Regions from separate parts of the Streptomyces sp. NPDC007157 genome, predicted to be linked through region 1. Evidence: riboswitches for the same ligand, from Rfam matches in the RefSeq annotation. Region 1 holds a riboswitch; each other region holds the start of a gene.

The links. A riboswitch is a leader RNA that binds a small molecule or an ion and turns the genes downstream of it on or off. The one in region 1 is predicted to bind cyclic di-AMP.
Positions count from the first base shown of each region.
Region 2: it holds a riboswitch for cyclic di-AMP, as region 1 does, so the genes downstream of both, ABZ642_RS07460 (NlpC/P60 family protein) here and ABZ642_RS26065 (M23 family metallopeptidase) in region 1, are expected to answer to the same signal.
Region 3: it holds a riboswitch for cyclic di-AMP, as region 1 does, so the genes downstream of both, ABZ642_RS12330 (M23 family metallopeptidase) here and ABZ642_RS26065 (M23 family metallopeptidase) in region 1, are expected to answer to the same signal.
Region 4: it holds a riboswitch for cyclic di-AMP, as region 1 does, so the genes downstream of both, ABZ642_RS37445 (peptidoglycan DD-metalloendopeptidase family protein) here and ABZ642_RS26065 (M23 family metallopeptidase) in region 1, are expected to answer to the same signal.

Region 1 covers NZ_JBEYFE010000015.1:44,707-52,143, reverse strand. The annotation lists gene ABZ642_RS26080 (GNAT family N-acetyltransferase) at 1-208, opposite strand, end outside; gene ABZ642_RS26075 (HPr family phosphocarrier protein) at 385-666, shown strand; gene ABZ642_RS26070 (GntR family transcriptional regulator) at 969-1,664, opposite strand; gene ABZ642_RS26065 (M23 family metallopeptidase) at 1,876-2,631, opposite strand; cyclic di-AMP (ydaO/yuaA leader) riboswitch at 2,644-2,806, opposite strand; gene ABZ642_RS26060 (pitrilysin family protein) at 3,009-4,397, opposite strand; gene ABZ642_RS26055 (pitrilysin family protein) at 4,394-5,794, opposite strand; gene ABZ642_RS26050 (DNA topoisomerase IV subunit A) at 6,075-7,437, shown strand, end outside.
Region 2 covers NZ_JBEYFE010000003.1:419,693-427,129, reverse strand. The annotation lists gene ABZ642_RS07460 (NlpC/P60 family protein) at 1-1,401, opposite strand, end outside; cyclic di-AMP (ydaO/yuaA leader) riboswitch at 1,410-1,584, opposite strand; gene ABZ642_RS07455 (DUF1996 domain-containing protein) at 1,982-3,907, shown strand; gene ABZ642_RS07450 (lipoprotein) at 3,982-4,623, opposite strand; gene ABZ642_RS07445 (lipase family protein) at 4,835-6,151, shown strand; gene ABZ642_RS07440 (NAD(P)H-dependent oxidoreductase) at 6,204-6,662, shown strand; gene ABZ642_RS07435 (hypothetical protein) at 6,770-7,437, shown strand, end outside.
Region 3 covers NZ_JBEYFE010000005.1:459,322-466,758, forward strand. The annotation lists gene ribA (GTP cyclohydrolase II) at 1-448, opposite strand, end outside; gene ABZ642_RS12310 (MarR family transcriptional regulator) at 610-1,137, opposite strand; gene ABZ642_RS12315 (dihydrofolate reductase family protein) at 1,207-2,337, shown strand; tRNA gene ABZ642_RS12320 (tRNA-Met) at 2,395-2,468, shown strand; gene ABZ642_RS12325 (PP2C family protein-serine/threonine phosphatase) at 2,685-3,779, shown strand; cyclic di-AMP (ydaO/yuaA leader) riboswitch at 4,048-4,205, shown strand; gene ABZ642_RS12330 (M23 family metallopeptidase) at 4,215-5,252, shown strand; gene ABZ642_RS12335 (aldo/keto reductase) at 5,408-6,379, shown strand; gene ABZ642_RS12340 (PrsW family intramembrane metalloprotease) at 6,517-7,437, opposite strand, start outside.
Region 4 covers NZ_JBEYFE010000028.1:106,037-113,473, reverse strand. The annotation lists gene ABZ642_RS37475 (MBL fold metallo-hydrolase) at 1-32, opposite strand, end outside; gene ABZ642_RS37470 (Glu/Leu/Phe/Val dehydrogenase dimerization domain-containing protein) at 173-1,351, shown strand; gene ABZ642_RS37465 (XRE family transcriptional regulator) at 1,600-2,202, opposite strand; gene ABZ642_RS37460 (N-acetyltransferase family protein) at 2,201-2,752, shown strand; gene ABZ642_RS37455 (TetR/AcrR family transcriptional regulator) at 2,762-3,364, shown strand; gene ABZ642_RS37450 (SGNH/GDSL hydrolase family protein) at 3,410-4,195, opposite strand; gene ABZ642_RS37445 (peptidoglycan DD-metalloendopeptidase family protein) at 4,435-5,397, opposite strand; cyclic di-AMP (ydaO/yuaA leader) riboswitch at 5,402-5,562, opposite strand; gene ABZ642_RS37440 (alpha-galactosidase) at 5,871-7,437, opposite strand, start outside.

The DNA.
Region 1 (7,437 bases):
CGTCCTTGGCGGAGAGCCTGGGGTAGGGCGCGAAGAAGCGGTAGTACTTCGACTCGTCCGAGACCTGCTCGTAGAAGCTGACCAGGCGGTCGGCGTCATCAACGGTGATGGGCCGGACGCGCGCGGTACCACCGTCGCGCAGCACCACGTCCGCCTCCCAGTGGGAGGGGTACGCGTGCCCGTCCTGTCGGTCCGCCGGGGTCTGCATGGGCCCCAGAGTACGGCTCGCGTCCGACAGTGGCGCGAGGCAGTCTGTGGAGGACGGGAGTCGGACCGAGGCCGCGGTCCGACGACACACCCGGAGGGACTTACGTCCGCTCCGGGCATGCTTCACGATATGGGAAACTGGTCTAGACAACCCTGAACACCGAAGGGCAGCATCACATGGCTGAGCGCCGCGTCAACGTCGGCTGGGCCGAGGGCCTCCACGCCCGCCCCGCTTCCATCTTCGTCCGAGCCGCCACGGCCACAGGCGTCCCGGTGACGATCGCCAAGGCCGGGGGCGACCCCGTCAACGCGGCCTCCATGCTGGCTGTCCTGGGCCTGGGCGCCCAGGGCGGCGAGGAGCTCGTCCTCGCCTCCGACGCCGAGGGCGCGGACGCCGCCCTCGACCGCCTGGCCAAGCTGGTCGCCGAGGGTCTCGAGGAGCTCCCCGAGACCGTCTGAGCGCCACAGCGCCCGCACGACCGAGGCCGCGCCACCCCTCCGGGGGCGGCGCGGCCTCGCCGTTCCCGCCGTGACGTCATCCGGAGATCCGCCATGGCGCCACCCGGAGCCGGTCTTCATGCACGGCCGCCTTTTATCGGGGGCGGGCCTTTGCACCGGGCATAGTTAATTCCGCACCGGGCGCACCGAAGGCGCGCCATCGGAAATTCCGGGCGCGCACGAAATAAGGGCAGTAGAGGCCGACAGAGGGCAACGGAAATACTGCTCCACCGAATAACACCTCTTTGTATACGGCGCCCGTGTTAATGCCGCAGGCCCGACATGTTTACGGGATGTTGCGAAGTCCTCACACCGTTGGCCCGGTCCGTGCCGCCGGAAAAGCGCAGCCGGTGGGAGACCGCGGATCGCTCGGTGTGCAGCGCGGTGATCGCCCGCGCGCGCTCGCTGTCGCCGCGCGTCACCGCGTCCACGATGGCGCCGTGCTCGGCCCAGGACTCCACGGGGTTGGCGGGCGCGTCCACGGCGTACATCCAGGCGATCTTGTGCCGCAGCTGGGTCAGTGTCGAGGTCAGGGCGTGGCTGCCGGTGGCCTGGGCGAGTGTCTCGTGGAACCAGCCGCCCAGGGAGCGCAGGTCCTCACTGCCGCCCCGGCGGGCCCGTTCCTGGCCCAGCCTGACCAGTCCGCGCAGCACCTTGAGGTGGGCCTCGGTACGGCGCTGGGCGGCCCGGGAGGCGCCGAGCGGCTCCAGGAGCAGGCGCATCTCCAGCAGGTCGGCGGCCTCCTGCTCGGTCGGTTCCGCGACGCACGCGCCCGCGTGCCGGCGCGTCACCACGAAGCCCTCGGCCTCCAGGGTGCGCAGGGCCTCGCGGACGGGGACGCGCGAGACGCCGTAGCGACGGGCCAGGAGTTCCTCGGTGAGCCGGCTGCCGCGCTCGTAGACACCCGCGACGATGTCGTCCCGGATCGCTGTGCATACCGAGTGCGCCGGAATACGCATGTCCGACCTCCGCCTTAATCCCCGTGAAACGCCGCCGAGTGGCGTCCGTTCCGTGACTCTATTGCAATGAGCGGGAATTTCCGAAGGCGGCCCTGAATCCATGCATATTTTTTGGACACCGGGGTCACGAAAACGACGAAAGCCCCGGCTCGGGGGCCGGGGCTTCTGGGCTCTCGCCATGCGACGTCACATGTTCGTCCCCGTGCTCGGGTCAGACGTGCACGCCGTGCTTGCGGAGATAGGCGACCGGGTCGACGTCCGAGCCGTACTCCGGGGTCGTGCGGGCCTCGAAGTGGAGGTGGGGGCCGGTCACGTTGCCGGTCGCGCCGGAGAGGCCGATCTGCAGGCCCGGGGTGACCTTCTGGCCCACCGAGACGCCGATCGACGAGAGGTGACCGTACTGGGTGTACATGCCGTCGGCCATCTTGATGACGATCTGGTTGCCGTAGGACCCGCCCCAGCCGGTGGAGACCACCGTGCCGGTGCCGACCGCGTGCACCACCGTGCCGGTGGCGGCGTGGAAGTCGATGCCGGTGTGGGCGCCGGAGGACCACAGGGAGCCGCCGGTCTTGTACCCGGTGGAGACGTACGAGTCGGAGATGGGCGCGACGAAGGCGTTGAGGCGCTTGCGCTCGGCCGCCCGCGCGGCGCGCGCCGCGGCCTCGCGCTCCTTCTTGGCCTTCTCCGCGGCCTTCTTGCGCGCGGCCTCCTCGGCCGCCTTGCGCTCGGCGGCGGCCGTCTGCGCGGCGGCCTGGGCGTCGATCTGGTCGGCGACCGAGTCGCTGACCGTGATCACCGGGGTGAGGCCGGTCTGCTCGACGGAGTTCTCCGCGGCGAGCGCCGGGGCGGCCGAGACGGTGCCGATGACACCCGTGGTGGTGAGGGCCGCGATGCCGGCGGCCTGCGCGGTGGTGCGCTTCACCCGGCCGGGGCGACGATGCTTCCCGGGGGCGCACATGAACGCCATGTAGAGGCTGGTCCTTTCCTTCCCTCTCGCCTACCGGGTTAGCTGACGGGTTCGGAGCAGGAAGGTCTCCTACGGGCCCCCTCGCGGCTCGCGCGGGCGCCCGATTCACCCCAGGGACGCATGGGTCCCCGGCTCCCCTGGCTCGCGCCGTACGGGGACTCGGCGATGACTGTCCGGTGCCGCGGGCGCGGCGCACTGCCTGACGGACAGTCCGGAAGAACCTACGAGGACGTCCTCGCGATGCTCAAACGGATCACGGCTTTTGTCGCGCATCCCACAGGGCAGACAGGCAACCTCCGCCCCAATTCGGACATTCGGCGGCCCTGGTGACCTGACAGTCACCAGGGCCGCCTCACGCGCGCGTGCCGCTCGTCGCGTTACTCCGCGGCGACGACCGTCACTTCGCCGATGCCGAGGGCCTCGACCGGCTCCTTGATCTGCGCCGCGTCGCCGACGAGGACGGTCACCAGGTGGTCGACCGGGAAGGCGTTCACGACGGCCGCGGTGGCCTCCACGGTGCCGGTGGCGGCCAGTTGCCGGTAGAGCGTGGCCTGGAAGTCGTCGGGCAGATACTGCTCGACCTGGTCGGCCAGGGTGCCGGCGACGGCCGCCGCCGTCTCGTACTTGAGCGGCGCCACGCCCACCAGGTTCTGCACGGCGACGTCGCGCTCGGCGTCCGTGAGGCCCCCGGAGGCGAGGGTGCGCAGCACCGTCCACAGGTCCTGGAGGGCCGGGCTGGTGTTCGGGGTGTCCACGGAGCCGCTGATGGCGAGCATCGCGGCGCCGCTGCCGTCGGGGGCGGACCGCAGGACCTGCCCGAAGGCGCGGACGCCGTAGGTGTAGCCCTTCTCCTCGCGCAGGACGCGGTCCAGACGGGAGGTGAGGGTGCCGCCCAGGCAGTAGGTGCCGAGCACCTGGGCGGGCCAGACGCGGTCGTGCCGGTCGGCGCCGACGCGGCCGATGAGCAGCTGCGTCTGGACGGCTCCGGGGCGGTCCACGATGACGACACGGCCGGTGTCGTCGGCGGAGACCGGGGGCACCGGCCGGGGCTGGGCGGTGGAGCCGCGCCAGGCGCCCAGGGTCTCGCCGAGCAGTTCGTCCAGGTCGATGCCGGTCAGGTCGCCGACGACGACCGCGGTGGCGGTGGCAGGGCGGACATGCCGGTCGTAGAACGCGCGTACGGCGGCCGCGTCGATCTTCTCGACGGTGTCCTCGGTGCCCTGGCGCGGTCGGGACATCCGCGCGGTCGACGGGAAGAGCTCCTTGTAGAGCTGCTTGGCGGCCCGGCGGCTGGGGTTGGCCAGCTCGTGCGGGATCTCGTCGAGGCGGTTGCGGACCAGCCGCTCGACCTCGCTGTCGGCGAAGGCGGGTGCCCTGAGCGCGTCGGAGAGCAGCCCGAGTCCCTTGGCCAGGCGGGAGGCCGGGACCTCCAGGCTGAGCCGGACACCGGGGTGGTCGGCGTGGGCGTCCAGGGTGGCGCCGGCCCGCTCCAGCTCGGCGGCGTACTCCTCGGCGGAGTGCTTGTCGGTGCCCTCGGAGAAGGCGCGCGCCATGATCGTGGCGACGCCGTCCAGGCCGGCCGGCTCGGCGTCCAGGGGCGCGTCCAGGAGCACCTCGACGGCGACCACCTGCTGGCCGGGGCGGTGGCAGCGCAGCACGGTGAGCCCGTTGTCCAGGGTGCCGCGCTCGGGGGCCGGGAAGGCCCAGGGCCGGGCGTCGCCCGGCTGGGGCTGCGGGTGGAAGTCCATGGTGGCGAGCTCGGTCACTTGGCCGTCTCCTCGTCGTGCTCGGCGGTGGCGGCCTCGACCGTGGCCTCGGCCTCGGGGTCCTCGGGTACGTCGGCGTCCGCGACCGCCTCCGGGGACTTGGGCTCGTAGACGAGCACCGCGCGGTTGTCCGGCCGCAGGCGGGCCTTGGCGACCTCCTGGACCTCTTCCGGGGACACCGCGAGGACGCGCTGGACGGCGGTCAGGGCGAGCTGCGGGTCACCGAACAGGACGGCGAACCGGCACAGTTCGTCCGCGCGGCCCGCGACGGTCCCCAGCCGGTCCAGCCACTCGCGCTCCAACTGGGCCTGGGCGCGCTCCATCTCCTCGGGCGTGGGGCCCTCCTCGGCGAACCGGGCGAGCTCCTCGTCGATGGCGGTCTCGATGACCGGTACCTCGACGTCACCGGAGGTCTTCACGTCCAGCCAGCCAAGGGAGGGCGCGCCGGCCAGGCGCAGCAGGCCGAAGCCGGCGGCAACGGCCGTACGGTCGCGCCGTACGAGGCGGTTGTAGAGGCGGGAGGACTCGCCGCCGCCGAGGACGGTGAGGGCCAGGTCGGCCGCGTCGGACGCGCGCGTGCCGTCCTCCGGGAGCCGGTAGGCGGCCATCAACGCGCGCGCGGGCACCTCCTCCACGACGACCTCGCGCAGCTGCTCGCCCATGATGTCGGGCAGCGAGCCGTCGCGCGGGGCGGGCTTGCCGTCGTGTGCCTGGATGGAGCCGAAGTACTTCTCGACCCAGGCGAGGGTCTGCTGGGGGTCGATGTCGCCGACGATCGACAGAACCGCGTTGTTGGGCGCGTAGTAGGTACGGAAGAACGCCCGGGCGTCCTCCAGGGTGGCCGCGTCCAGGTCCGCCATCGAGCCGATCGGCGTGTGGTGGTAGGGGTGGCCCTCCGGGTAGGCGAGCGCGGTCAGCTTCTCGAAGGCGGTGCCGTAGGGGACGTTGTCGTAGCGCTGGCGGCGCTCGTTCTTGACGACGTCCCGCTGGTTCTCCATGGACTCGTCGTCCAGGGCGGCGAGCAGGGAGCCCATGCGGTCGGCCTCCAGCCAGAGGGCGAGCTCCAGCTGGTGGGCGGGCATGGTCTCGAAGTAGTTGGTGCGCTCGAAGCTGGTGGTGCCGTTGAGCGAGCCGCCGGCGCCCTGGACGAGCTCGAAGTGGCCGTTGCCCGTCACCTGGGCGGAGCCCTGGAACATCAAGTGCTCGAAAAGGTGAGCCAGGCCGGTACGTCCCTTGACTTCGTGCCGGGAGCCGACGTCGTACCAGAGGCAGACCGCCGCGACCGGGGTCAGGTGGTCCTCGGAGAGCACCACGCGCAGACCGTTGGCCAAGCGGTGCTCGGTCGCTGTCAGGCCTCCGGAGCCTGTCTCGGCCGTGGTCGTGTGACCCATGGGCATGTACGTCCCTTCACTCGCGTCACTCACTCGCGGAAGCGGTCTCGAACCGCGGTTTTCCTGCCGGTCCTGCCACTGTATGCAAGCGTGCCCGGACCCGGCGAAGTTCCCGCACCACGTACGCCCACAGCGGATCGCGTAGCCTGCGTCCGACTCGCTCCCGAACGCCTCCGAGGCACCGGGGCGGGCCGCGGAGACCGGGGCCTGGCCCGGGTTGTCGGTGCCGCGGTCCACAATGGTCAGCGTCAGATCCCGTTCACGCATGAGCAAGGAGCCGGCAGCGATGGCCCGCCGCAGCACGAAGACCCCGCCGCCCGACGACTCGTACGAGGAGAGGATCCTCGACATCGACGTCGTGGACGAGATGCGCGGCTCCTACCTCGAGTACGCGTACTCGGTCATCTACTCGCGCGCCCTGCCGGACGCCCGCGACGGCCTGAAGCCGGTGCACCGCCGCATCGTCTACCAGATGAACGAGATGGGTGTGCGCCCCGACCGCGCCTATGTGAAGTGCGCGCGCGTGGTCGGCGAGGTGATGGGCAAGCTGCACCCGCACGGCGACGCGTCGATCTACGACGCGCTGGTGCGGATGGCCCAGCCGTTCTCGATGCGCGTCCCGCTGGTCGACGGCCACGGCAACTTCGGCTCGCTGGGCAACGACGACCCGCCGGCCGCCATGCGGTACACCGAGTGCCGGATGGCCGAGGCGACCAGCCTGATGACCGAGTCGATCGACGAGGACACGGTCGACTTCACGCCGAACTACGACGGCCAGGAGCAGGAACCGGTGGCGCTGCCCGCCGCGTTCCCCAACCTCCTGGTCAACGGCTCGTCGGGCATCGCGGTCGGCATGGCGACGAACATGCCGCCGCACAACCTCGGCGAGGTGATCGCGGCCGCCCGCCATCTGATCCGGTTCCCGAACGCGGACCTGGACACGCTGATGAAGCACGTCCCGGGCCCCGATCTGCCCACCGGTGGCCGGATCGTCGGCCTGGAGGGCGTCCGGGACGCGTACGAGACGGGCCGCGGCACCTTCAAGATCCGCGCCACGGTCGCGGTGGAGACGGTCACGGCCCGCCGCAAGGGGCTGGTCATCACGGAACTGCCCTTCACGGTCGGCCCCGAGAAGGTCATCGCCAAGATCAAGGACCTGGTCAACTCCAAGAAGCTGCAGGGCATCGCCGACGTCAAGGACCTCACCGACCGCGAGCACGGGCTGCGTCTGGTCGTCGAGATCAAGAACGGCTTCGTGCCCGAGGCGGTCCTGGAACAGCTCTACAAGCTGACGCCGATGGAGGAGTCCTTCGGCATCAACAACGTCGCCCTGGTGGACGGCCAACCGCTCACCCTGGGCCTGAAGGAACTGCTCGAGGTCTACCTCGACCACCGCTTCGACGTGGTCCGCCGCCGCAGCGAGTTCCGCCGCACCAAGCGCCGGGACCGCCTCCACCTGGTCGAGGGTCTGCTCACGGCCCTGGTCGACATCGACGAGGTCATCCGGCTGATCCGCTCCAGCGACAACAGCGCGGAGGCCAAGCAGCGCCTGATGGAGCGCTTCTCGCTGTCGGAGATCCAGACGCAGTACATCCTGGACACCCCCCTGCGGCGCCTGACCAGGTACGACCGCATCGAGCTGGAGGCGG
Region 2 (7,437 bases), on a different contig from region 1:
GGCGGTCGGCATGGCGTACGCGGCGGTCGGCATCGCGGCGGTCGGCATGGCGTACGCGGCGGTGGGATAAGCGGTCTCCGCGGCGGCCGGGGGTGCGCCGAGGTAGGCGGCGGTCGCGTCCGGCGCCATGCCCGGGAAGGAACCGGTGCCCATCGTGCCCGGGACCGCCGCGGCCGGCATGGCGGGCGCGCCGGTGGCGAAGGCCCCCGTGTCGGTGGGGGCGGAGGTCGGGAAGGCGCCCATGTTCGTGGGCGCGGCGGTGGGGAAGGCGCCCGCGTTCGTGGGGGCGGCGGTCGGGAACGCCCCCGTGTTCGTGGGCGTCGCGGTCGGGAACGCACCCGTGTCGGCCGGCATCGGGAACGTGCCCGTGGCGCCCGGGGTCATGACCCGGAAGGAACCGGTGTCGCCCGGGCTCGCGGCGGGCATCGCACCCGCGTCCATGGGGGGCACGGCCGGGAAGCCGCCCGTGTCCGCCGGGGACATGGGCTGGGCGGCGCCCGGAGTCATGATGCGGAAGCCGCCCGTGTCCGCCGGGGACATGGGCTGGGCGGCGCCCGGGGACATGACCCGGAAGGCGCCGGTGTCCGTCGCGGGCACCACCGGGATGGCGCCCGTCTCCGTCACGGTCACCGCCGGGAAGGCGCCGGTACCGGTCAGGGCGTCGGTCCGGAAGGAGCCGGTGTCGCCGTACTGGCCGGGCATACCGGCGGGAGCCGGCCACTGCTGCGCCGGGACCTGGGCCTCGGGCGTGGGCCAGGAGGTCTGGGCGGCCGGGGCCGCCTGCGGAGCCGGGGCGGGCGCGGCCGGTTCGAGCGCCGCGATCGCACGCTGTCCGGTGCGCTGCGACAGCACCTCGCGCGCCTTGGCGATCTTCAGCTGGCTCTTGGTCTTGGACGTGCCCGGTGTGGCCCGCCGCGGCGCGGCCGCGGGCAGCGCCTTGGCCGCGCTCGACGGTCCCGGGGGCAGTGCCGCGGGGGACCCGGCCGTCAGTTCCAGCTTCGGGCGCTCCGTCAGTTCGCGGACGACCTCGATGTCGCTGTTCGCGGACGGCCCCGCGGTCAGTTCCGGCCGGGACGGGTCGGAGCCCTCCAACTGGCCGAGCAGGTCGGCCGCCATCGCGCTGACGGGCCGTCGCGGGCCGGGGCGGGCGGGCAGCCGGTCGGCGGGCAGGGCCGCCGGGACACTCGGTCCCAGCCGCGAGCGTGCGCTGTCGAACCACTCCTTGGCGATGTTGTCGAGGCCCGGGTCGTCGCGCCGGGGCCGCTTGAACAGCGGGACACCGCGGGACCGCGAGCCCCCGTTCATCGCACGTGTGGCGTTGTAGTTCCCGGTGGCGTTCTCTGCCTGGTCGTAGAGGCTGTCGATCCGCTGTCGAACCTCGTCACGGCTCTCGGACGCCATGGGGGTCGTGCTCCTTCCGTGCTCCGCCTACCGAGTTAGCTGTCGGGTTCGGGCGGGTCGATCCGGAAGGCATGCCCTACGGCCCTTGCCCCTCAGGGCAGTCGGCCGATTCACCCCAGTGGTTCGGTTGGGTCCCCGGCTCCGGATCGCCCCGTTGGGCACCGGATTAGGCGGAGGCCGCGCGGCCCGACGGGATTCGCCGGGGGGAGCCGAACGGCTTGCCCGTCAACTTAGCCAACTTGTGTCACTCGTGTGAAGGTTGAAGTGCGTAATGTCCGATACGTAATTGTGATGTTCGTCGTAGCGTTCGACAACCGGCCGTCGCGGGACGGTATTTCGCCGGCGTGGCGATCGCCGTCGTACGCCCGTCGGAGCTGGACCGGCGGCGGCCCGAGGGGCTGCTTCCTGTGAGGTCACCGTGAATTCGTGGGGTCGTTGAACACGGTGGCGCCGCGCCGCGTATAGGGCGGGGGATTTCCATGCCCGGCCGACCACGACATGCAGGGGAACGACCTTGAGACCCAACAGGCGCAGACGCCCGACCGGCGCACAACGCGCGACCTTCGCAGCGGTCGCCCTGATGCTCGGCGGCGGAACACTGGTCGCGGTGAACGTCTACGCCTCGGCCACCGAATCGGACCAGTCCGGGCAGACCGCCACCGCTCAGGTGTTGTCCGCGCCCACCGTCTACTGCCCCGACGTCGGCAGCCGGCTGACGGACGTGCCCGACGCGGCCCGGGAGGACGTCGACGGTGAACTCGCCCAGCTGGACCAGCAGATCGTGGCCGCCTACCAGCAGCTCAAGGAGTCGGCCGCGGCGATCCAGCAGAACCCCGGCCTCGCCGACCAGACGATCCTCGATCCGCTGAAGGAGAAGCGGTCGGAGTCCCTTCAGCGCATCGCCGACGCCATCGGCCGCGAGGGCGACCGCCCGCAGGGCCTCGACGATCTCGCCGCCTGCACCCTGCGCTCCTCGGACCAGGGCGCCGGGCAGTCGGCGTCGCCGCAGGACGGCGCCACACCGAGCCAGAGCGCCAGTGCCAGTGCCAGTGCAAGTGCCGGCGCGGGCATCGGCGGCCAGGGCGGCAACGGCCCCGTCGCCGCCGACTACGCCGACATCACCACCGTCCAGCCCAATGTCACGACCCCGGCCGAGCGGCCCGACGGCTCCACCGGCACCTTCGCCTCCAGCTGCGGCGTCAACGCGAACGGCCTGTTCAACTCGGACAACGTGATCGTGGCGCCCGGAGTCTCCAACGGCGCCCACCACTTCCACGACTACATCGGCAACCAGTCCAACAACGCCTTCGCCAGCGACGACGACCTCGCGAACGCCGACACGAGCTGTGCCGACCAGGGCGACAAGTCCACGTACTACTGGCCCGTGCTGCGGCTGCAGAACGGCAAGCAGGAGCGGGACGCCGACAAGCCGGGCGGCGGTACCGAGGGCAACGCCGGACAGATCGTGACGGCGAAGAAGGTCACGCTCACCTTCGAGGGCAACCCGACCTCCAAGGTCACCGAGATGCCCCGGCTGCTGCGCATCATCACCGGCGACGCCAAGGCCTTCGTCAACGGCCCGGCCAACGCCAACGCCTCCTGGAGCTGCACCGGTTTCGAGGACCGGCAGCTCAAGGACAAGTACCCGCTCTGCCCCTCGGGCAGTGACGTCGTGCGCACCTTCAGGTTCCAGAGCTGCTGGGACGGCCGGAACATCGACAGCGCCAACCACCGCACCCATGTGGCGTTCGCCGCGGCCGACGGCAGTTGCCCGGCCGGGTTCCAGGCGATTCCGCAGCTGGTGCAGCGCATCGTCTACGACGTCGACGCACCGAGCCTCCAGGACGGCGGCCGTACGGTTCCACTGTTCGCGGTGGACTCGTTCCCCGAGCAGCTGCACAAGCCGGTGACCGACCACGGTGACTTCATCAACGTCTTCGACGAGAGCCTGATGCGGAAGATGGTCGGCTGCATCAACTCCGGCCGCACCTGCGGGGCCGGGGCCGACGAGCAGCCGCCGTCGCAGAGCGCCGACCCCGACCCGTCGGAGTCGGCGAGCCCGGAGAACCCGCCGTCCGAGTCGGCGAGCCCGGTCACCGAGCCGAGCGACACGGCGACCCCGGCAGACCCGCCGGCCGAGACCGAGAGTGCCCAGCCCTCCGAGCCCCCGGCCGAGCCGTCCGCCACGAAGACCGCCGCCGGCGACACCGGTCTGCCGCAGGTCTACACGAGCGCTTCGCCCAAGAAGTCGTCGGGCACGGGGGGCGGTGTCATCAGCCGGCCGACCGAGCGGCCCGCGACCGAGACCCCGACCGGCACGGCGACCACGGCCGGCGCCGCCCCGGCGGGCCAGGAGGCGCCGTCCACCGCACCCCAGACCGAGCCGCAGGCCGTCCAGGGCGATCTCGCCGAGACCGGCGCCCACCTGTGGCCGGCCCTCTTCGGCGGAGTGCTGCTGGCCGCCGGGTTCGTGCTGCTGTGGCGCACCCGGTGGCGGTCGTCCTGACGCGTGCGACGCGACTCCGTCCGGCCTCGGCCTGACGGAGTCGACGCGGCTCCGCCTGACCCCTGTGCCCGGGGTCAGGCGGAGCGCAGCGTCCGCAGGGCGAGTTCGAACGCGGGGAGCATCTCGTCGTGCTCCGCGCTGTCGAGCCCGCCCAGGTGCAGGACGACGGGTCCGCGGGGCGTGACCACGGCCAGCGCGGACTCCCTCTTGGTCTCGTCCAGCAGCTCGCTCGTGTAGACGTAGTCGCCCCGTACCCCGGTGAGCCCGCCGGACGTGAAGGTCCGGTACCTGGCCTTGCCGGTGCCCTTCTCGGCGGCCACGAAGGCCCGCAGCACCGCGCCGGCGTCACCGCTGCCCGGCTTTCCGGTCGACACCCGCAGAAAGCCGATGGCCCCGGCGGGCTTGGCGTCGATCTCGCAGGCCAGGGTCACCGGACCCTGACGCAGCAGGCTCTGGGCCAGGTCGCCGTCCGTGCCGTTCGAGGCGTCCGCGGCCAGGCCGTCGACGGCGTCCGCCCGCCAGCCGCGGGCGATGTCGAACGTGACCGGCAGCGCGCAGGCCGAACCGGCGGCGCCGACCGTGCCCCCGCTCTGGGCCGCCCCGCTGGACGCCTGCCCCGAGTCCGTGACGTCGGTCGCGCGCGCCGACACCCCGCACCCCGTCAGCAGCCCCGCGAGCAGCGCGAGCGGTACGGCTCTTCTCCCCAGGGTCCCCACCCGTTGCCTCCCCTTCGGCGTCCCCGGCCGGTCACTGTAATCGAGGGCTACGACAGGACCGGACGGGTTTTGGTCCGGTGAGTCTGTGTTGACGGACTGTCATATTACTGAACCGTAACCTGACGGCTGCTACCGCGGGTAACAAGGTGCTCGCTACCGTCGGAGACCCCCGCGCCACCTCCCACGTCCCGCACGTCAAGGAGGTACCCCCATGCCTGTTCGCATCCGCCTGCTGGCCACCGCCGTCGCCGCCGCGGCCTGCCTCTGTGTACAGACCGTGCAGGCCACGGCCTCCCGGGCGGAGGTCTCCCGGGGCGTCACCATCCCCGCCTTCTACGATCCGCCCGCCGGTCTCCCCGCCACCGACGGCACCCTCATCCGCACCGAACCCCTCCCGCTGGCCCTGAGCCTGCCGAGCCTGCCCGGTCCGCTGCCGGGCCGCGCGACCCGGCTGATGTACAGGTCCACCGACTCGGCGGGCGGCCCCGTCGCGGTCACCGGCGCCTACATCGAGCCGACGCTGCCCTGGCTCGGCCCCGGCGCCCGTCCGCTGGTCGCCCTGGCGCCCGGCACCATGGGCCAGGGCGACCAGTGCGCCGCCTCCCTGGGCCTGGAACACCCGCTGCTCCTCAACGGGCGAACAGTGTCCGTCGGTTACGAGGACCTGTCGATCTACCGGCTGCTCGCCGAGGGCGTCGCGGTCGTCGTCACCGACTACGTGGGGCTCGGCGCGACCGACCGGCTGCACACCTACGTCAACCGGCTGGACGGCGCCCACGCGGTCCTGGACGCCGTACGCGCCGCCCGGAACGTCCCCGGCGCCACGGTCACCGCCGCCTCGCGGGTGGGCCTGTTCGGCTACAGCCAGGGCGGCGGCGCGACCGCGGCGGCCGCCGAACTCCAGCCCGACTACGCCCCGGACGTCACCCTCTCCGGCACCTACGCCGGGGCGCCGCCCGCCGATCTCACCGCCGTCACCGCGGCCATCGACGGCACGGACCTGGCCGGCGCCCTCGGCTGGGCGGTGAACGGCTTCGTCCAGTCCGACCCGGCGCTGCGGCCGATCGTCGACGCCCACCTCGGCGCCGCGGGCCGGGCCGCCCTCACCGACCTGTCCACCATGTGCGTCGGTGACGCGATCCTCGCCTACGGCTCCCAGCACAGCACCGCCTGGACCACCGACGGCAGCTCCATCTCCGAGATCATCGGCGAGGAGCCCGCCCTCCAGGCGTTCCTGGACGACCAGCGCATCGGCGGGACGGCACCGGCGAGCCCGGTCCGGCTGGCGACCGGCGTCAGCGACGACCTCGTCCCGCACGCCCAGGCCCGCCGGCTCGCCGTCGACTGGTGCGACGAAGGCGCGGACGTGACCTATGTGCCGGTCGTGCTGCCGGACGCGGGCCGCGCCCTGCTCAACCACTTCGGGCCCCTGCTGACCGACCAGGGCGACGCCGTCGCCTGGCTCACCGCCCGGCTGTCCGGCCTGCCGGCCGTCTCCAACTGCTGGACCATGCCCGCACAGCCCTGACCGGCGGCCCCGCGGGTTGCCGTCGGCGGGCCGCGCACGGCAGGGTGCCGGTGTGCCCACCTTGCTGATCGTCCATCACACCCCCTCGCCGCACTGCCAGGCCATGTTCGAGGCCGTGGTCTCCGGGGCCACGACCCCGGAGATCGAGGGGGTGCGGGTCGTGCGGCGGGCGGCGCTGTCCGCGACGGCCTCCGACGTGCTGGCGGCCGACGGCTACCTCCTCGGCACCCCGGCCAACCTCGGTTATGTCTCCGGCGCCCTCAAACACTTCTTCGACCAGATCTACTACCCGTGCCTGGACGAGACACAGGGCCGTCCCTTCGGCGCCTATGTGCACGGTGGCAACGACGTCACCGGCGCCCTGCGCGCCCTCGACTCCATCACCACCGGCCTCGGCTGGCGCCGGGCGGCCCAGCCGGTCACGGTGACGGGCGAGCCCGGCAAGGCCGACCTCGAGGCGTGCTGGGAACTCGGCGCGACCGTCGCCGCCGGCCTCGCGGACGACGCCTGACGGGCTCCGCGCGGCGCCCACCGTCACCCGCATGGACGAAGGTGCGCGCACCGGGTCCAGGGCACACGATGGGACCAGGCCATGTCGTCGATCCCAGGGAGCGCCGGATGGCAGCGCACCGGCATGCCTCCGGGCCGCCCACGGAGGAACTGCTGCGGGAGTGCGCCCGTGACGTCGTGGACGTCGCCGAGGGCATCCGCGAGGTGTGCGCACGGACCAGCTCCGTCCTGTTCGCCCCGGCGCTGACGGGTTCCGCGCGCCGCCGTCCCCGCACCGGCTACGCCGCCCGCTGGGCACTGCTGCGGGCGCTCACCAACAGGCAGGGGCTCGGCGGCGCGGCGATCGTGGCACCGGACGGCGTGGGCCGACTGCTCGGCGCGGCGGGGGAGGCGCTGGGCCGGGAGTCCCTGGCCGCGCTGGTGGCGGTCACCTCGCTGCGGCTCAGGATCGCCGCAGTCCTGCTCGACCACCCCGAGTTCCGGCACGACCCGGGCATGCGCCGGCTGACGGCCGCGGTCACCGCCGACCGGGACTTCGAGGCCGTCCGCGCGCTGCGGACCCTCTTCAAGGACCAGGACGCCCGGCACGCGCTGTCCGCGCTGGCCCCGATCCTGGCCGAACTCCTCGCCGTCCGCGGCCTGTTGGGCGAGGACCCGGTCAACGACGAGACCGCCTGGGCGCTCGCCGCCGGCCGTGAGCTGACCGCCGACCCGGCGCGCGGCATCAGCGCCGTCCACCCCTCGGCCCAGGACCGGGGCGAGGGCGCCGTCCAGGC
Region 3 (7,437 bases), on a different contig from region 1:
CGCCGAGGGCGGCCAGCATCTGGGCGGCGGCGGTGTAGTCGCGGCCGTCCTCGGGGAGGCCGAGGGCGGCGTTCGCCTCGTAGGTGTCGAGGCCCTGGTCCTGGAGGGCGTAGGCGTCGAGCTTGTTGTAGAGGCCGATGCCGCGCCCCTCCTGGCGCAGGTACAGCAGCACGCCACCGCGCTCCGCGATGCGCTCGACGGCCTCGCGCAGCTGGGGTCCGCAGTCGCAGCGGGCCGAGCCGAAGACGTCGCCGGTCAGGCACTCGGAGTGCAGCCGGACCAGCGGGAGGGTGCCGGGCGCGGGGTCGCCGAGGACGACGGCCACGTGTTCCTGGCCGTCGGTGAGGCCATGGAACGTGACGAGTTCGGCGTTGACGCTGTAGCCGTCGGTGAAGCGCAGCGGTACCCGGACGCGGGCGCGCTGGGTGGCGGCGGGGAAGTCGGGCATCGGGTTCTCCTGTGTCCGGGTGCAGGACGTTAGCGGCCTCTGCTTCAGATTTGAAGCAGATCCACCGCTGGAACCCTACCCATGTTTTAAATTTGAAGCAACAGGGTTTTACGGGAATATCCACGAGGCCCCACCGCGAGACCTGCCGGCAGGCCGAGGCCTTACGAGGGGCCGGAACAGGGCGACGACCGCCGCCGCCAGGGAACCTCGTCGGAGGTCGGCCGCGGGGTCGACGCGTCACCCTCCAGCGCCCGTGCGATCGCCGAGCTGATCTCCTCCAGCTGGTCCACCTGCTCCGGGGAGAGATGGTCGAACACCGCCGCCCGTACGGTCTCCACATGGCCCGGCGCCGCGCGCTCCAGCACCGCCATGCCCTCGTCGGTCAGGGCTGCGAAGCTGCTCCGCTTGTCCCACTTGCAGTCCTCGCGCCGGATCAGCCCGTCCTTCTCCAGCCGGGTCACCGCGTACGTCAGCCGACTCCGGGTGATCTTCGACTTCTCGGCGAGGTCGGTCATGCGCAGCTTGCGCTCCGGCGCCTCGGAGAGACTGACGAGGATGCCGTAGTACAGATGCGGCATGCCAGCGTCCTGCTGGAGCTGCCGGTCCATCGCATCGTCCAGGAGGTGTGTCGCCGAGATGTAGGCGCGCCAGGCGCTCTGCTCCTTCGGCGTCAGCCAGCGAGTCGTCATACAGCCAGTGTAGGTTTGTTTCAAAGTTTAACCAAGCCTGCCCGTCGCCCTCGGGAGTGAGCACGTCCGATGCCGTACCCCTACGTCCTGCTGTCCGCCGCCGTCTCCCTCGACGGCTATCTCGACGACACCGGCCCCGACCGCCTGCTGCTCTCGTCCCCGGCCGACTTCGACCGCGTCGACGAGGTGCGGGCCTCCGTCGACGCGATCCTGATCGGCGCCGGCACCATCCGCGCGGACAACCCGCGGCTGCTGGTCAACGATCCCGGACGGCGCGCGGCCCGGACCGCCGCGGGCAGGTCCGAGTACCCCCTCAAGGTCACGGTCACCGCGACCGGCGACCTCGACCCGGACGCGAAGTTCTGGCACACCGGCGGCGCGAAGGTCGTGTACACGACGGACCTGGGCGCGACGCGGATCCGCGGCCTCGGTATCGCCGCGGACGTCGTCTCCCTCGGCGCCGCCCTCGACTGGCCCGCGCTGCTGAGGGACCTGCACGAGGCGCGGTCGGTCGGGCGCCTGATGGTCGAGGGCGGCGGCACCGTCCACACCCAGCTCCTCCAGCAGGGCCTGGCCGACGAACTCCAGTTGGTCCTGGCCCCGCTCTTCGTCGGCGACCCGAAGGCGCCGCGGCTGTTCGGGCCGGGCGGGTACCAGGCCGGGCGGCTGCGGCTCCTGGAGAGCCGCCGGATCGGGGACGTCGTCCTGACGCGGTACGAACCCACCGCCCCCGGCGCGGGTGCGGTGGCGTCCGCCGCGGACCGGCACTGGCTGCGGCTCGCCTGCGAGCTGGCGGCCGACTGCCCGCCCTCCCGGACCGCCTTCAGCGTCGGCGCGGTGGTGGTCGCGGCCGACGGCACGGAACTGGCCCGTGGCCACTCCCGGGAGGCCGGCGACCCGGTCGTCCACGCGGAGGAGGCGGCCCTGGCCAAGATCTCCCCGGCCGACCCCCGGCTGGCCACGGCCACGGTCTACACCAGCCTCGAACCCTGCACCCACCGCGCCTCCCGGCCGCACCCCTGCGCCGAGCTGATCCTCCGGGCCGGGGTGCGGCGGGTGGTGACGGCGTGGCGCGAGCCGGACACCTTCGTCGAGGCGGCCGACGGGACGGGGATGCTGCGGGAGGCGGGGATGGCGGTGCTGGTGCTGGGCGCCTACGAGGAGCTGGCGAAAACCCCGAACGCGCACCTGCTGAGCTGACCTCCCCGCAACCCGTGTGACTCACGCTCTTCAAATGGCGTATGCTGGTTTCACCGACGCGGGGTGGAGCAGCTCGGTAGCTCGCTGGGCTCATAACCCAGAGGTCGCAGGTTCAAATCCTGTCCCCGCTACTGAAGGCCAGGGCCGGAATCCGAACAAGGATTCCGGCCCTGAGTCGTATACCGGGACGTATGTCGGACGTGTTCCTGCACGTGGTTCTCCACGTGTCCCTCATCACACCCGTCCGTACTCATCCGCCCGGTCCACACCACTCGCCCCTGCTCGCTCACAGCCGCAAATCTGGACGGGCGCATATTGGGCATATGAGACATATGGGGAGTCGTAGCGTGGGTTCTGGAGAGGCGCAGGAGGACGTGTCCGCAGCCGTCCGCACCCTGGCCCGCTTCCTGCCCGCCCTGCTGATCGCGGCCGGCGTCTTCTATGACGTCCGCACCCCGCCCGCCTTCACCGCGATCCCCTTCTTCACGGCCGCCCCGCTGATCGCCGCGCCCCTCTCCTCCCTCCGCACCACCGTCCTGACCGGCGTCGTGTCCTTCCTCGTCGCCTACGCCGTGCACGCCCGCTTCGGCTTGCTGCCCGGCGTGGACGGTGTCACCGAGATGGCGACGGTGGCCACCGTCGCCGTCCTCGCCGCCGGCATCAACCGGATCGTCCGCCTCGGTGACCAGCGCCTCGCCTCCGCCCGCCAGATCGCGGAGGCCTCCCAGCGGGCGGTGCTGCCCGAGCCCCCCGAGCGGATCGGTGGCCTCGAGATCGCCGCCCGCTACGAGGCGGCCCAGGAGGACGCCTTCATCGGCGGCGACCTGTACGCCGTCCAGGACACCCCGTACGGCGTGCGGCTGGTCGTCGGCGACGTCCGCGGCAAGGGCATGGGCGCGGTCGCCGCCGTAGCCGTGGTGATCGGCGCGTTCCGGGAGGCCGCCGAGCAGGAGGCCACGCTGGAGGCGGTGGCGGGGCGGCTGGAGCGGGCGCTGGCCCGCGAGGGTGTCCGGCGCGGCGGCGTCGACGCGTTCGAGGGATTCACCACCGCGGTGCTCGCCGAACTCCCGCACGGCGACGGCACGGTCCGGGTCGTCAACCGCGGCCATCCGCCGCCCCTGCTCTTGTACGGCGACGGCAGGGTGAGCCCGGTAGGAGTGCCCGAGGCCGCGCTGCCGCTGGGGCTGGGCGAGTTGGGGGTCTGGCCGGACCGGGCCGCCGAGCACGCGTTCCCGAGTGGGGCCACGCTGCTGCTGCACACCGACGGGCTCTCCGAGGCGCGGGACGCGCACGGCCGGTTCTACGACCTCGAGCGGCGGCTGACCGGCCGGGTCGTCACCGCCCCCGGCCCGCTGCTGGCCCGGCTCGCGGCCGAGGTGCGCCGGCACACCGGCGGCGGCATGACGGACGACATGGCGCTGCTCGCCGTACGGCGGCTCTGAGCGCGGTCACCGGGCCGTACTGGGGATTGTCACCCACAGTGCACGGATGGCCGCCCTCCGCATAACGTCTGAGTCACCATCAAAACGCGTGTGACTCCTGAGCCGAACAGAACGCATGGTCAACTCGACCGTTTTTGGTCGTTCGTGGCAGGTAAGTCCACGCTTTGAAAGCATAATGATCAAGGCGAACAGCTTGGAATCTGATAGCTGGGTCTATTAACGTTCGATAACGCAGCGCGGTCGTCCCAGCCGTCACCCGCGACGGCTCCGTGCGCACGCGCCGAATCCCGCAAGGGAACCGGGGAACCACCACCTTGGGGTGAATCGCACGGCTGCCGTCGGCAGAAATCGGCCGGTATACGCGCGTAGGAGACCTTCCCGCTCCGAACCCGTCAGCTAACCCGGTAGGCGGCGGAAGGAAAGGAGCGCGCCCGCGTGGCGTCCAACCGGCCTGCCCCGACAGCCCCGTTCGTGCCCAGCCAGCGTCAACCCGAGACCTACGGCTACGGCGGCTACCGCACCGACGAGGGCCCCTGGGAGGAGTGGAACCCCACCGAGGAGTCCCTCGCCCCGGTACGCGGCCGGCACCGGGTCGCCAAGCAGCGCGGCGGCGGGCTCGCCCGCAGCTCCACGGTCCTCGGCGTCGGCGTCATCGCCGCCGTCGGCGCGGGCGGCATGGCCAGCGCCAACACCGGCAAGCCGCCGGTCTCCATCTCGCTGCCCGACCTGCCGTCCTCCGTCGACTCCCTGCTCGGCGAGGGTGGCGGCCACCACGCCACCCAGACCGCCCTCAGCAGCGTCACCAAGACGACCACCGCCACCGACGCGGACTCCTCCTCCGACGCCGGTGAGGCGCTGCGCAGCCGGATCATCGCCCAGGCCGAGCAGCAGCAGACCCAGCTCGACGTCAAGGCCACCGCCAAGGCCGTGGCCGCCGCCGACAAGGCGGTCTCCGACGCGGAGGCCAAGGCGGAGAAGGCGGCGGCCGCCAAGGCTGCCGACGCCAAGGAGCAGGCGCAGGCCACCGAGAAGGCGCGGGCCGAGCAGAAGCGGCTCGCCGCGCTGGCCAAGCAGTACACGCTGCCGGTCGTCTCTTACACGATCACCGGCACCTTCGGGCAGGCCGGCTCCATGTGGGCCTCCGGCTACCACACCGGCCTCGACTTCGCGGCGCCCACCGGCACGCTGATCAAGGCCGTGCACAGCGGCACCGTCACGGAGGCCGGCTGGGCCGGCTCGTACGGCTACCGCACGATCATCACCCTGGACGACGGCACCGAGCTGTGGTTCTGCCACCAGTCCTCGATCGGCGTCAAGGTCGGCCAGAAGGTCGCCACCGGTGACGTCATCGGCCGGGTGGGCGCCACCGGCAACGTCACCGGCCCGCACCTCCACCTGGAGGTCCACCCGAACGGCCAGGCCACCGGCATCGACCCGATGACCTGGCTGCACGGCAAGGGCCTCAACCCCTGACGGACCCCACTGATCCCCGGCGGCCCTGACGACAACCCCCCGACGTCAGGGCTGCCGGTTCGGTGTACCCGGAGGCCGGCCAGGGCCTTCCGCTTTTACGAGAACTTCGCGTTGCGGCGGCATCGGTCCGCAGGCGGCCGATGTTGAACTGAGGCATGACCCCTTCTTCCGTTTCTCCCGCTTCCCGCTCTCTCCGCAAGCTCGGCGCCTCCGACCTGGAGGTCTTCCCGCTCTGCCTCGGCGGCAACGTCTTCGGCTGGACCGCCGACGAGGCCGCCTCCTTCGCCGTCCTGGACGCGTACACGGCGGCGGGCGGCAACTTCGTGGACACGGCCGACTCGTACTCGGCCTGGATCGAGGGCCACAAGGGCGGCGAGTCCGAGACCGTCATCGGCAAGTGGGTCGAGGCGCGCGGCAACCGCGAGGACGTCGTGATCGCGACGAAGGTCAGCCAGCACCCCGACTACCCGGGTCTGTCGGGCGCCAACATCAAGGCCGCCGCCGACGCGTCCCTGCGCCGCCTGGGCACCGACTACATCGACCTGTACTACACGCACTTCGACAAGCCCGAGATCCCGGTCGAGGAGATCATCGGCGCGCTGGACGAACTGGTGCGGGCGGGCAAGGTCCGGCACATCGCCGCGTCCAACATCACCGCCGAGCGGCTCCAGGAGTCCCTGGACTTCTCCGACCGCGAGGGTCTCGCCCGGTACGTCGCCCTCCAGCCCCACTACAACCTGGTCTCCCGCGACACCTACGAGGGCCCCCTCCAAGAGCTGGCCTCCCGCACCGGCCTCGCGGCGGTCCCGTACTTCTCCCTGGCCGCCGGCTTCCTCACCGGCAAGTACCGCCCCGGCACGACGGTCGACAGCCCCCGCGCGGGCCGCGCCGCCCAGTACCTGGAGACCGAGCGGGGCCAGAAGGTGCTGACGGCCCTCGACGAGATCGCCGAGGCCCACTCCGCCCCGGTCCCCACGGTCGCCCTGGCCTGGCTGGCGGCCCAGCCCACCGTCACGGCCCCCATCGCCTCGGCCCGCGCGGTGGCACAGCTCCCGGCGCTGCTGGGGGTGGCGGACCTGGAGCTGACGGAGCAGGAACTGACACAGCTGACGGCGGCTTCCGCCTGACGCTCACTTTCCTTCCGCGGTTTCCCGCGGCGCCCGCGCTCGGCCCGCGCGGCTTCCGCGGCTTCCCGCGGCAACCGCGCGCGGCCTCTTCCGGCGGTGCCGAGCCCTCCGGGGCCCTGGGGTACCGGGGGCCTGCACTAGCTCCGGTACGGGTTGTAGGACGGATACGGCACCGCAGCCGCGTGCCATCCCGGGGCCCCGTACGCCGGCGGCGGGGATACCGGCCAGCTTTTCGGTGCGGCCGTGCGGGCCGCGTAGCCCAGGGCGGGGCGGACCAGCTCGCGTCGGCTCCACAGTTCCGTCAGCAGCTCCCGCTCCCGCACCACGAAGTCGGCGCCGGCCCGTCCCCGCCGTCCCCGGCGGCGCAGCAGGGCGAGCGTCGTCGCGTACGCCTCGTACTCGGCGACCGCGCGCCCCGCCGGCTTGCCGAAGTGGTACGCGGCGTACTCCCGGGCCATCTGCCGCGCCCGCATCGAGCCGAGCACGAACGGCTCGGACGCGCCCAGCCACCCGGCGTACACATACGCCGGCAGCTCCTCCCGCACGGTCCGCAGCTCCCGCTGCCGGGTCCAGACCGCCAGCCAGGTCAGCAGCCCGAACGCCGGCACCATGAACATGCCGTACACGGCGAAGAACCCGTACCGCCCGAACGTCGACGAGCCGTTCCAGAACGCGTGCATGCTCATCGCGAGCAGCAGCCCGGCGACCGGCACGAGCACGCGGCGCACCCGCTGCCCTTCCCCGGAGAACGCGGAGATGCCGAACCCGATGCCGGTGAGGACGGTGAACAGGGGGTGCGCGAAGGGGGACATGACGATACGCACGAAGAACGTCGCGGCCGTGACGGAGGCGATGCCGGTGCCGCCGGTCAGCCGGTCGGTCCCGAAGGCCGTACCGAGGTAGAGGATGTTCTCGGTGAACGCGAAGCCGGTGGCGGTGACCCCGGCTATCACCACCCCGTCGACGATCCCGGTGAAGTCCCGTCTGCGGAACAGGAAGACCAGGAGCACGGCCGCGCCCTTGGCGGACTCCTCGACGATCGGCGCTATCACGGTCGC
Region 4 (7,437 bases), on a different contig from region 1:
AGCCCGGAGCTCAGGGAACGCAAACGGGTCACGGTACCTCCAGTGGTGTGGCCAGGGTCCTCCATTATGGTCGGCCCCTCGGGTGGTCGGCGTTGACACCCTGCCGCCCAGCTCCGGATACTGACCCACTGTTCAGTAGCACCCCCTTTTCACGAACCTCTCGGGAGCCACTATGGCCGCTCCACTGATGTCTCTCGTCTGGACCGATCACATCACCGGCCGGCAGGGCTTCCTGGTCGTCGACCGGCTGGTGCGGGGCGTGGCGAGCGGCGGTCTGCGGATGCGGCCGGGCTGCACCCTGGAGGAGGTCACCGGGCTGGCGCGCGGCATGACGATGAAGGAGGCCCTGCACTACAACCCCGAGGGCCGCTACATCCCCCTGGGCGGCGCCAAGGGGGGCATCGACTGCGATCCGCAGGACCCGGGGTCCTACCCCCTGCTGGTCCGCTACCTGCGAGCCATGCGGCCGTACGTCGAGAGCTTCTGGACCACCGGCGAGGACCTCGGCCTGACCCAGGACCTGGTGGACCGGGCGGCCGCCGAGGCGGGGCTGGTCTCCTCGATCCAGGCCGTGTATCCGCTGCTGGACGACGAGGCCGCGGCCCGGCGGCGGCTGGCGGACGCCTTCGCCATCGAGGTGGACGGGATCGGCCTCGACGAGCTGGTCGGCGGCTGCGGGGTCGCCGAGTCGGTGCTGACGGCCCTGGACCGGGCCGGGGTGCCGTACCCGGGGACGCGGGTCGCGGTGCAGGGGCTGGGCACGATGGGCGGGGCCACGGCGCGTTTCCTGGCCCGCGCGGGGCTCACGGTGGTGGCCGTCGCCGACGTCAAGGGCACGATCGCCAACCCGGCGGGCCTGGACGTCGAGGCGCTGCTGCGCGCGCGGGACGCGTACGGCACCGTCGACCGCGCGGTGCTGCGCCCGGGCGATCTGGAACTGCCGGGCGACGCCTGGCTGTCCGCCGACGCGGAGGTGCTGGTGCCGGCGGCGGTGTCGTACGCCGTCGACACGGCCAACGAGCACCTGGTCACCGCCCGCTGGATCGTGGAGGCGGCCAATATGCCCGTGCTGCCCGAGGCGGAGGAGCGGCTCGCGGCGCGCGGGGTGACCGTGCTGCCGGACGTGGTGGTCAACTCGGGTACCAACGCCTGGTGGTGGTGGACCCTGTTCGGCGACATCGGCCCGGACACGGACGAGGCGTTCGCGCACACCCGCCGCTCGATGCGGGCCCTGGTGGAGCTGATGCTGGATCGCGCGGAGTCCGACGGCACGACCCCGCGCGCCGCGGCCCACGCCCTGGTGAGCGACCGGCTGCCGGTGATCGCGGAACGGTTCGGCTGGTACCGGTGAGGGGACGGATGCGCAGCGGCGCCCGAGCAGCGGAGCGAGGACCAGCGCGAAGAGCGCGGTGAGGGTGGTGGCGGCCTGGGCGGCGAAGCAGCCGGCGTCCGAAGAGGGCGAGTCCGAGTGCGGTGACGAACGGGCTGTTCAGGCCGGTGGCCGGCACGGGGGTTCCGGCCGTGGCGGCCGGCAGGGCAGTGGTGATCATGGCGGGTGGGCCGTATCGGTCGGTGCGGCGGCCGGTGAGCGCGGCGGGCTCACGGCTGGGTGTCGCGGGTGAGGACGACGGCGTAGCGGCACTCGGCGTCGCCGGCATTGGCGAAGACGCGCTCGGCCGGCGGGCCGAGTTCGACGGTGTCGCCGGCGTCGAGTTCATGGACGGTGTCGCCGTCGTGGAAGGTCAGGCGGCCGTCGAGGACCCAGACGAGCTGCCGTACGAAGGCGAAGGCGGCCGCCGGATAGGGCACCCGGGCCCCGGCGGGCAGGCGGATCTCGGCGATCTCCGCCGGGAACCGCGGTCCGGTGATCTGGCGGCGCCGGTAGCCGGTGCCGGGGTCGCGCCACTCGGCCGCGTCGGCGCCGCGCCGCACTCCCGCGGTGTCGGCCGTGGTGTCCTGCGCGCCTTCGGCGAGGGCCAGCAGGGAGGCGACGCTCAGCTGGAACGCGGCGGACAGCTTGCCGAGGACGACGGCGGTGGGGCTGCTCTCGCCGCGTTCGATCCGGCTGATCATCGCGGGGGAGACACCGGAGGCGTCCGCGAGCTGCGCCAGGGTCCAGCGGCGGCGCTCCCGCTCGGTGCGGACACGGGCCGCGATCCCCGCCGCCAGGGAGTCCGTCGACGGATCTACTATGTTGGACATGAATCCAATATACGAGAGAGACGGGACGGTGCGGATCCGCCCGGCCCGCTCCGCCGACGCGGAGGCCGTACGCGCGATCCGCGACCACGCGGTCGAGCATTCGACGGCCCTGTGGACCGAGACCACGCAGACTCCCGCCGAGGGTGCGGCGTGGCTCGCCGTCCATCTGGCGCGCGGCTCGGCGTTCGTGGCCGAAGTGGCGGGCGAGGTGGCCGGATTCGCGGTGTACGGCCCGTGGCGCGAGCTGGACGGCTACCGGCACACCGTGGAGGACTCCGTCTACGTGCGGGAGGACCGGCACGGGCTCGGCATCGGCTCGGCGCTGCTGGGCGCTCTCATCGCCGCGGCGCGGGAGGCCGGCCACCACGTCATGATCGCCGGCATCGAGGCGGAGAACGCCGCGTCGGTCCGGCTGCACCAGCGGTTCGGCTTCGAGCACGCCGGCACGGTCCGGGAGGTGGGCGTCAAGTTCGGCCGCCGGCTGGACCTCACGCTCATGCGGCTGCCGCTGGACCGGGACGGCAACACGCGCGGGGGTGCGACCGATTAGGGTGACCGCGTGGCGAGAGTGCGGTTGAGCGTGGCCGAGCGGCGGGAGGAACTGCTGCGGGCCGCCATCGAGCAGATCGAGGCGCGGGGCGTGGCGGCGGTACGGATCGCCGATGTCGCCTCGGCGCTCGGCGTGAGCAACGCGCTGGTGCTGTACCACTTCTCGACGAAGGAGAAGCTGGTCGCCGCCGCCTTCGCCTACGCCGCCGAGGACGACCTGGCGCATCTGCGCAAGCTGCTGGGCCGCCGCACGTCGGCGTCGCGCCGGCTGCGGACGGCGGTGCGCTGGTACGCCCCGACCGGGCAGGCCAAGGGCTGGCGGCTGTGGATCGAGGGCTGGGCGGTGGCGCTGCGCGAACCCGCCCTGCGGGGGGTCACCCAGGAGCTGGACCAGCAGTGGAAGGCGGCGATCGCCGAGGTCATCGCCGAAGGGGTGGCCGCCGGTGAGTTCCGGTGCCCCGACCCCACGGCCACGGCACTGCGGCTGACCGCCCTGCTCGACGGGCTCGCCGTCCAGCTCACCTCCTACCCGGGCGCCCTGTCGCGTGTCCGGGCGCAGGAGTGGGTCGACGAGGCGCTGGCGCGCGAACTGGGGCTGCCCGAGGAGCAGTGAGGGGCGGCCCCGTCAGGATGCCGCCCCTCACCCGCTCCCACGGCCTCAAGCCACGGAAGCGATCCGCATCTTGATGTCGTCCGGGGAGAGCGTCCCCTTGGCCGTCACATGGTCGCCCGACGACTCGCCGCGCAGCCGCCGTCCGATCCACGGCACCAGGTACTCACGGGCCCAGTGCACGTCGTCGCGGCGGACCTCCAGGGTGCCGCGGGGCGGCAGCGGCGGCCACGGCTGGTCCGGGTCGGCCGGCACCTCGACGCCGAGCGCCTGACCGGCCCGCAGCGCCACCCGCGTGTGCCCCTCGGGAGACAGGTGCAGCCGGTCGCCGTCCCAGGCCCGCCGGTCCTGCACGGTCTTCAGGGACCACAGGTCGAGAACCGGGCAGCCGTACCGGTCGGCGATGGCCCGGACATGCCCGTTGTAGGTGGCGATCTTGCCGCGCAGATGCTTGAGGACGGGCACGCCCCGGGTGTCGAACCCGGTGGTCACCAGAACCGTGCCGACGGCCTCGGTCAGTTGGGCCACGGCCCGCTCGAACCGCTCGGCCACCTCGTCGGGGTCGGTGCCGGGGCGGATGATGTCGTTGCCGCCCGCGGCGAAGGAGACCAGGTCCGGGGCGAGTTCCAGGGCCTGCGGCACCTGGTCCGCCACGATCTGGTCGAGCAGCTTCCCGCGCACCGCGAGGTTGGTGTACTCGAAGTCGCCCTCGGGCTGCCGGTCCGACAGCAGAACCGCGAACCGGTCCGCCCAGCCGACGAAGGCCCCGTCGGGGCCGGGGTCGCCCACGCCCTCGGTGAAGCTGTCCCCCACCGCCACGTACGACCCGATCACTGATGCCTTGTCACTCTTCGAATCGTCTGCCACATCGGACCATGATTCACCTTCGACTGTGACCTACGCGACCGTAATAAGGGGTTGACGAACGGTGAGATAAGACACGCCTAAATACTCGACCAAGCCAGGAATAACCCTCTGGACAGGGGCGTTGAAGGGTCGATCCCCCGAAGGCCGGACCCGGGGATCGGGGGTCCGGCCTACGGAGTGCGTGTCAGATCAGTGGGGGTTCCGGATCAGCCGACGGTGACGCCCTTGGAGCGGAGGTAGCCGACCGGGTCGATGTCGGAGCCGTAGTCGGGGCTGGTCCGGATCTCGAAGTGGAGGTGCGGGCCGGTCACGTTGCCGGTGGCGCCGGAGAGACCGACCTGCTGGCCCGCGGTCACGGTCTGGCCGACCGAGACGGAGAGCGCGGAGAGGTGGCCGTACTGCGCGTAGTAGCCGTCGGCGAGCCTGATGACGACCTGGTTGCCGTAGGCGCCGCCCCAGCCGGCCGTGACGACCGTGCCCGTGCCGACGGCCTTGACCGGGGTGCCGGTCGGGACGACGAAGTCGACGCCGGTGTGGTAGCCGCTGGACCACATGCTGCCGGCCACGTGGTAGCCGGTGCCGATGGCTCCACCGGTGACAGGAAGGTTGAAACCGGAGGCGGTCGTCGTCGACGTGTCCGAGGAGGAGGCCGCGTTCGAGGACGACGACGAGGAGGGGGCGGAGGACCGCGAGTCGGGCCGCGCGTGGGACCGCGTCCCGGACCGGGAGTCCGAGCTCGGGGTGTCCGTCGTCGCGGCGTGGCGGCCGCCGAGCGTGAGCTTGAGACCGGGGTGGATCAGCGAGGGGTTGTCGCCGACCGCCTGCCGGTTGTCGGCGTAGAGCCGGGGCCAGCCGCCGTCGACGTGGTGGTCGCGGGCGATCTTCGAGAGATAGTCGCCGGGCACCACCGTGTAGACGCGGTGCGTGGAATTCCCGGTGCCGGAATCCTGGACGGCGGTCTTCTGAGCGGCGGCCTTTCGCACGGCGGTCTTCTCGACGGCCGGAAGCGACTGCGTGGTCTTTTCGGAGACGGACTGCGAGGTGGCCGCGTGGGCGCCGGTGGCCCCCATGAGCGGCAGAGCCAGCGCGGCGCCACCGGTTCCGGCGACGGCCATCGAGCGGGTGAAACGCTGGGACTTGGGGCGGCGGTGCTTACCCTTCGCGGGCATGACGCATTCCTCTCCGGCGCCTACGAGGTGAGCTGTCGGGTTCGGGCTGGAGCTGCCCGGCCACGCGGGAAGACGTGGCTACACCCCTAGCCGCCCCGGGAACCGGAACAGGCGGTCATACCTGGTGGGTCCCCCGCTCCTGCCGAGCACGGGTGAGTGTGTGTGGGGACTCCGGGCGGCGGCAGGATTCGGCGTTCCGTCCGGATGCGTGGCGAACGTAAGCGAGTAGGACGCACGTAAACAAGGGGTAGGTTCCGTCTGTCCGAGTTTCGCTTGATCCGTTACGGGAATAACCGGTCACCCTCCGTGAATTCCAGCCTTACGTGCTTTTCTAATCACCTTGAAAAGCACGGGAATTACGTGAACATGACGCGCGACGGACGGTCACGAATATGACGCTCCTCACGCACGTCACACCACGTCCCCTTATTCCAGACCGAGTTGCAATGAAGACACCAATTCGGACAGAAGGCTCAGATGCGACGTAGCCGGAGAACCGTCGCATCCAGGTCGCCGCACAGCTCCGTACGCAGCCCGTGGTGCAGCAGAACGGCACCTCGATGCACTTCGCCCGTTTCGCGGCATTCGTACGATGCGGTCGGGTCGAGTCCGCGCAGCCGCAGGGCCGGCATCGGCTCGCCGTAGCTCTGCGCCTGGAGCCAGGCGAGGACCACGGTCTCGTCGCCGAGCGTGTACTGGACCGCGCTGAGCCCGCCGGTCGGCGGCCGCAGCCGGAACTGGTCGCCGCGCTGCACCAGGGGCCGGATGTCCTTGTAGAGCTCCACCCAGCGGCCGGCCTCGGCCAGCTCCTCCTCGGTCCACTGCGAGAGGTCGCCGCCGACGCCGAGCGCCCCGGCCATGGAGCTGACGAAGCGGAAACGCAAACTGCTGACCCGGCCGTTGAGCTGGTGGTTCGGGCTGTCGGTGACCCAGGCGGACATCACCCGGGCCGGGTGGATCTGGCTGAAGCCGTGCTGGATGGCGAGCCGGTCCAGCGGGTCGGTGTTGTCGGAGGTCCACACCTCGTCGGTACGGCTCATGATGCCGAGGTCGATCCGGCCGCCACCGCCGGAGCAGGACTCGATGGCGACGTTCGGGTGGGCCGCCCGGATCCGGTCGAGCAGGGCGTACAGCCCGCGGACATGGTCGACCCACAGGCGCTGCGGGTAGGGCTCACCGGGCCAGCCCGCGTCGGTGAAGCAGCGGTTGAAGTCCCACTTGACGTAGTCGATCGGGGCGCTGGACAGCAGGGTGTCGAGCTGCTCCCAGAGGTACTCCTGGACGTCCTCGCGGGCGAGGTTGAGGACGAGCTGATTTCGGAGTTCCGTCCGCTTTCGCCCCTTCTGGTACTGCACCCAGTCGGGGTGCGCGCGGTACAGGTCGCTGTCCGCGTTGACCATCTCGGGCTCGACCCAGATGCCGAACTGCATGCCGAGAGCGTGCACGTATTCAGCGAGGGGCTTGAGGCCCTTGGGGAAGCGGTCCGGGTTGGGCGTCCAGTCGCCGAGGCCCGCGCGGTCGCTGGTGCGGGCACCGAACCAGCCGTCGTCGACCACGAACAGCTCGACGCCGATCGCGGCGGCCCGGCGGGCGAGGGTGGCCTGCTGCTCCTCGGAGATGTCGAAGGTGGTGGCCTCCCAGGAGTTGAACAGCACCGGCCGGTCCCGGTCGGCGTCGGGGATGACGTACGCCCGCTGGTAGGCGTGCCAGGCCCGGCTGGCCCCGCCGAAGCCGCCGTCGGTCCACAGGCCCGCGAAGACCGGGCTGGTGTACGACTCGCCCGCGGCCAGCATCAGCAGGCCCGAGTCGTCGTAGCCGGCCCCACCGGTGATCTGCACGCGCGCGTCGGGGAGTTGGGCGACGGCGATCCGCCAGGAGCCGGACCAGCCGAGGGCGCAGCCCCAGACCTCGCCGCGCTCCTCGGTGGCGTCGGTGTCGAGGGCGACCCAGGGCAGGTGCTGGTGGCTGGTGTGGCCGCGGCGGCTGCCGATGACCTTCTCGCCGTAGGTGAGCGGCGCGCTGGTGAGGCGGGACTCGGCG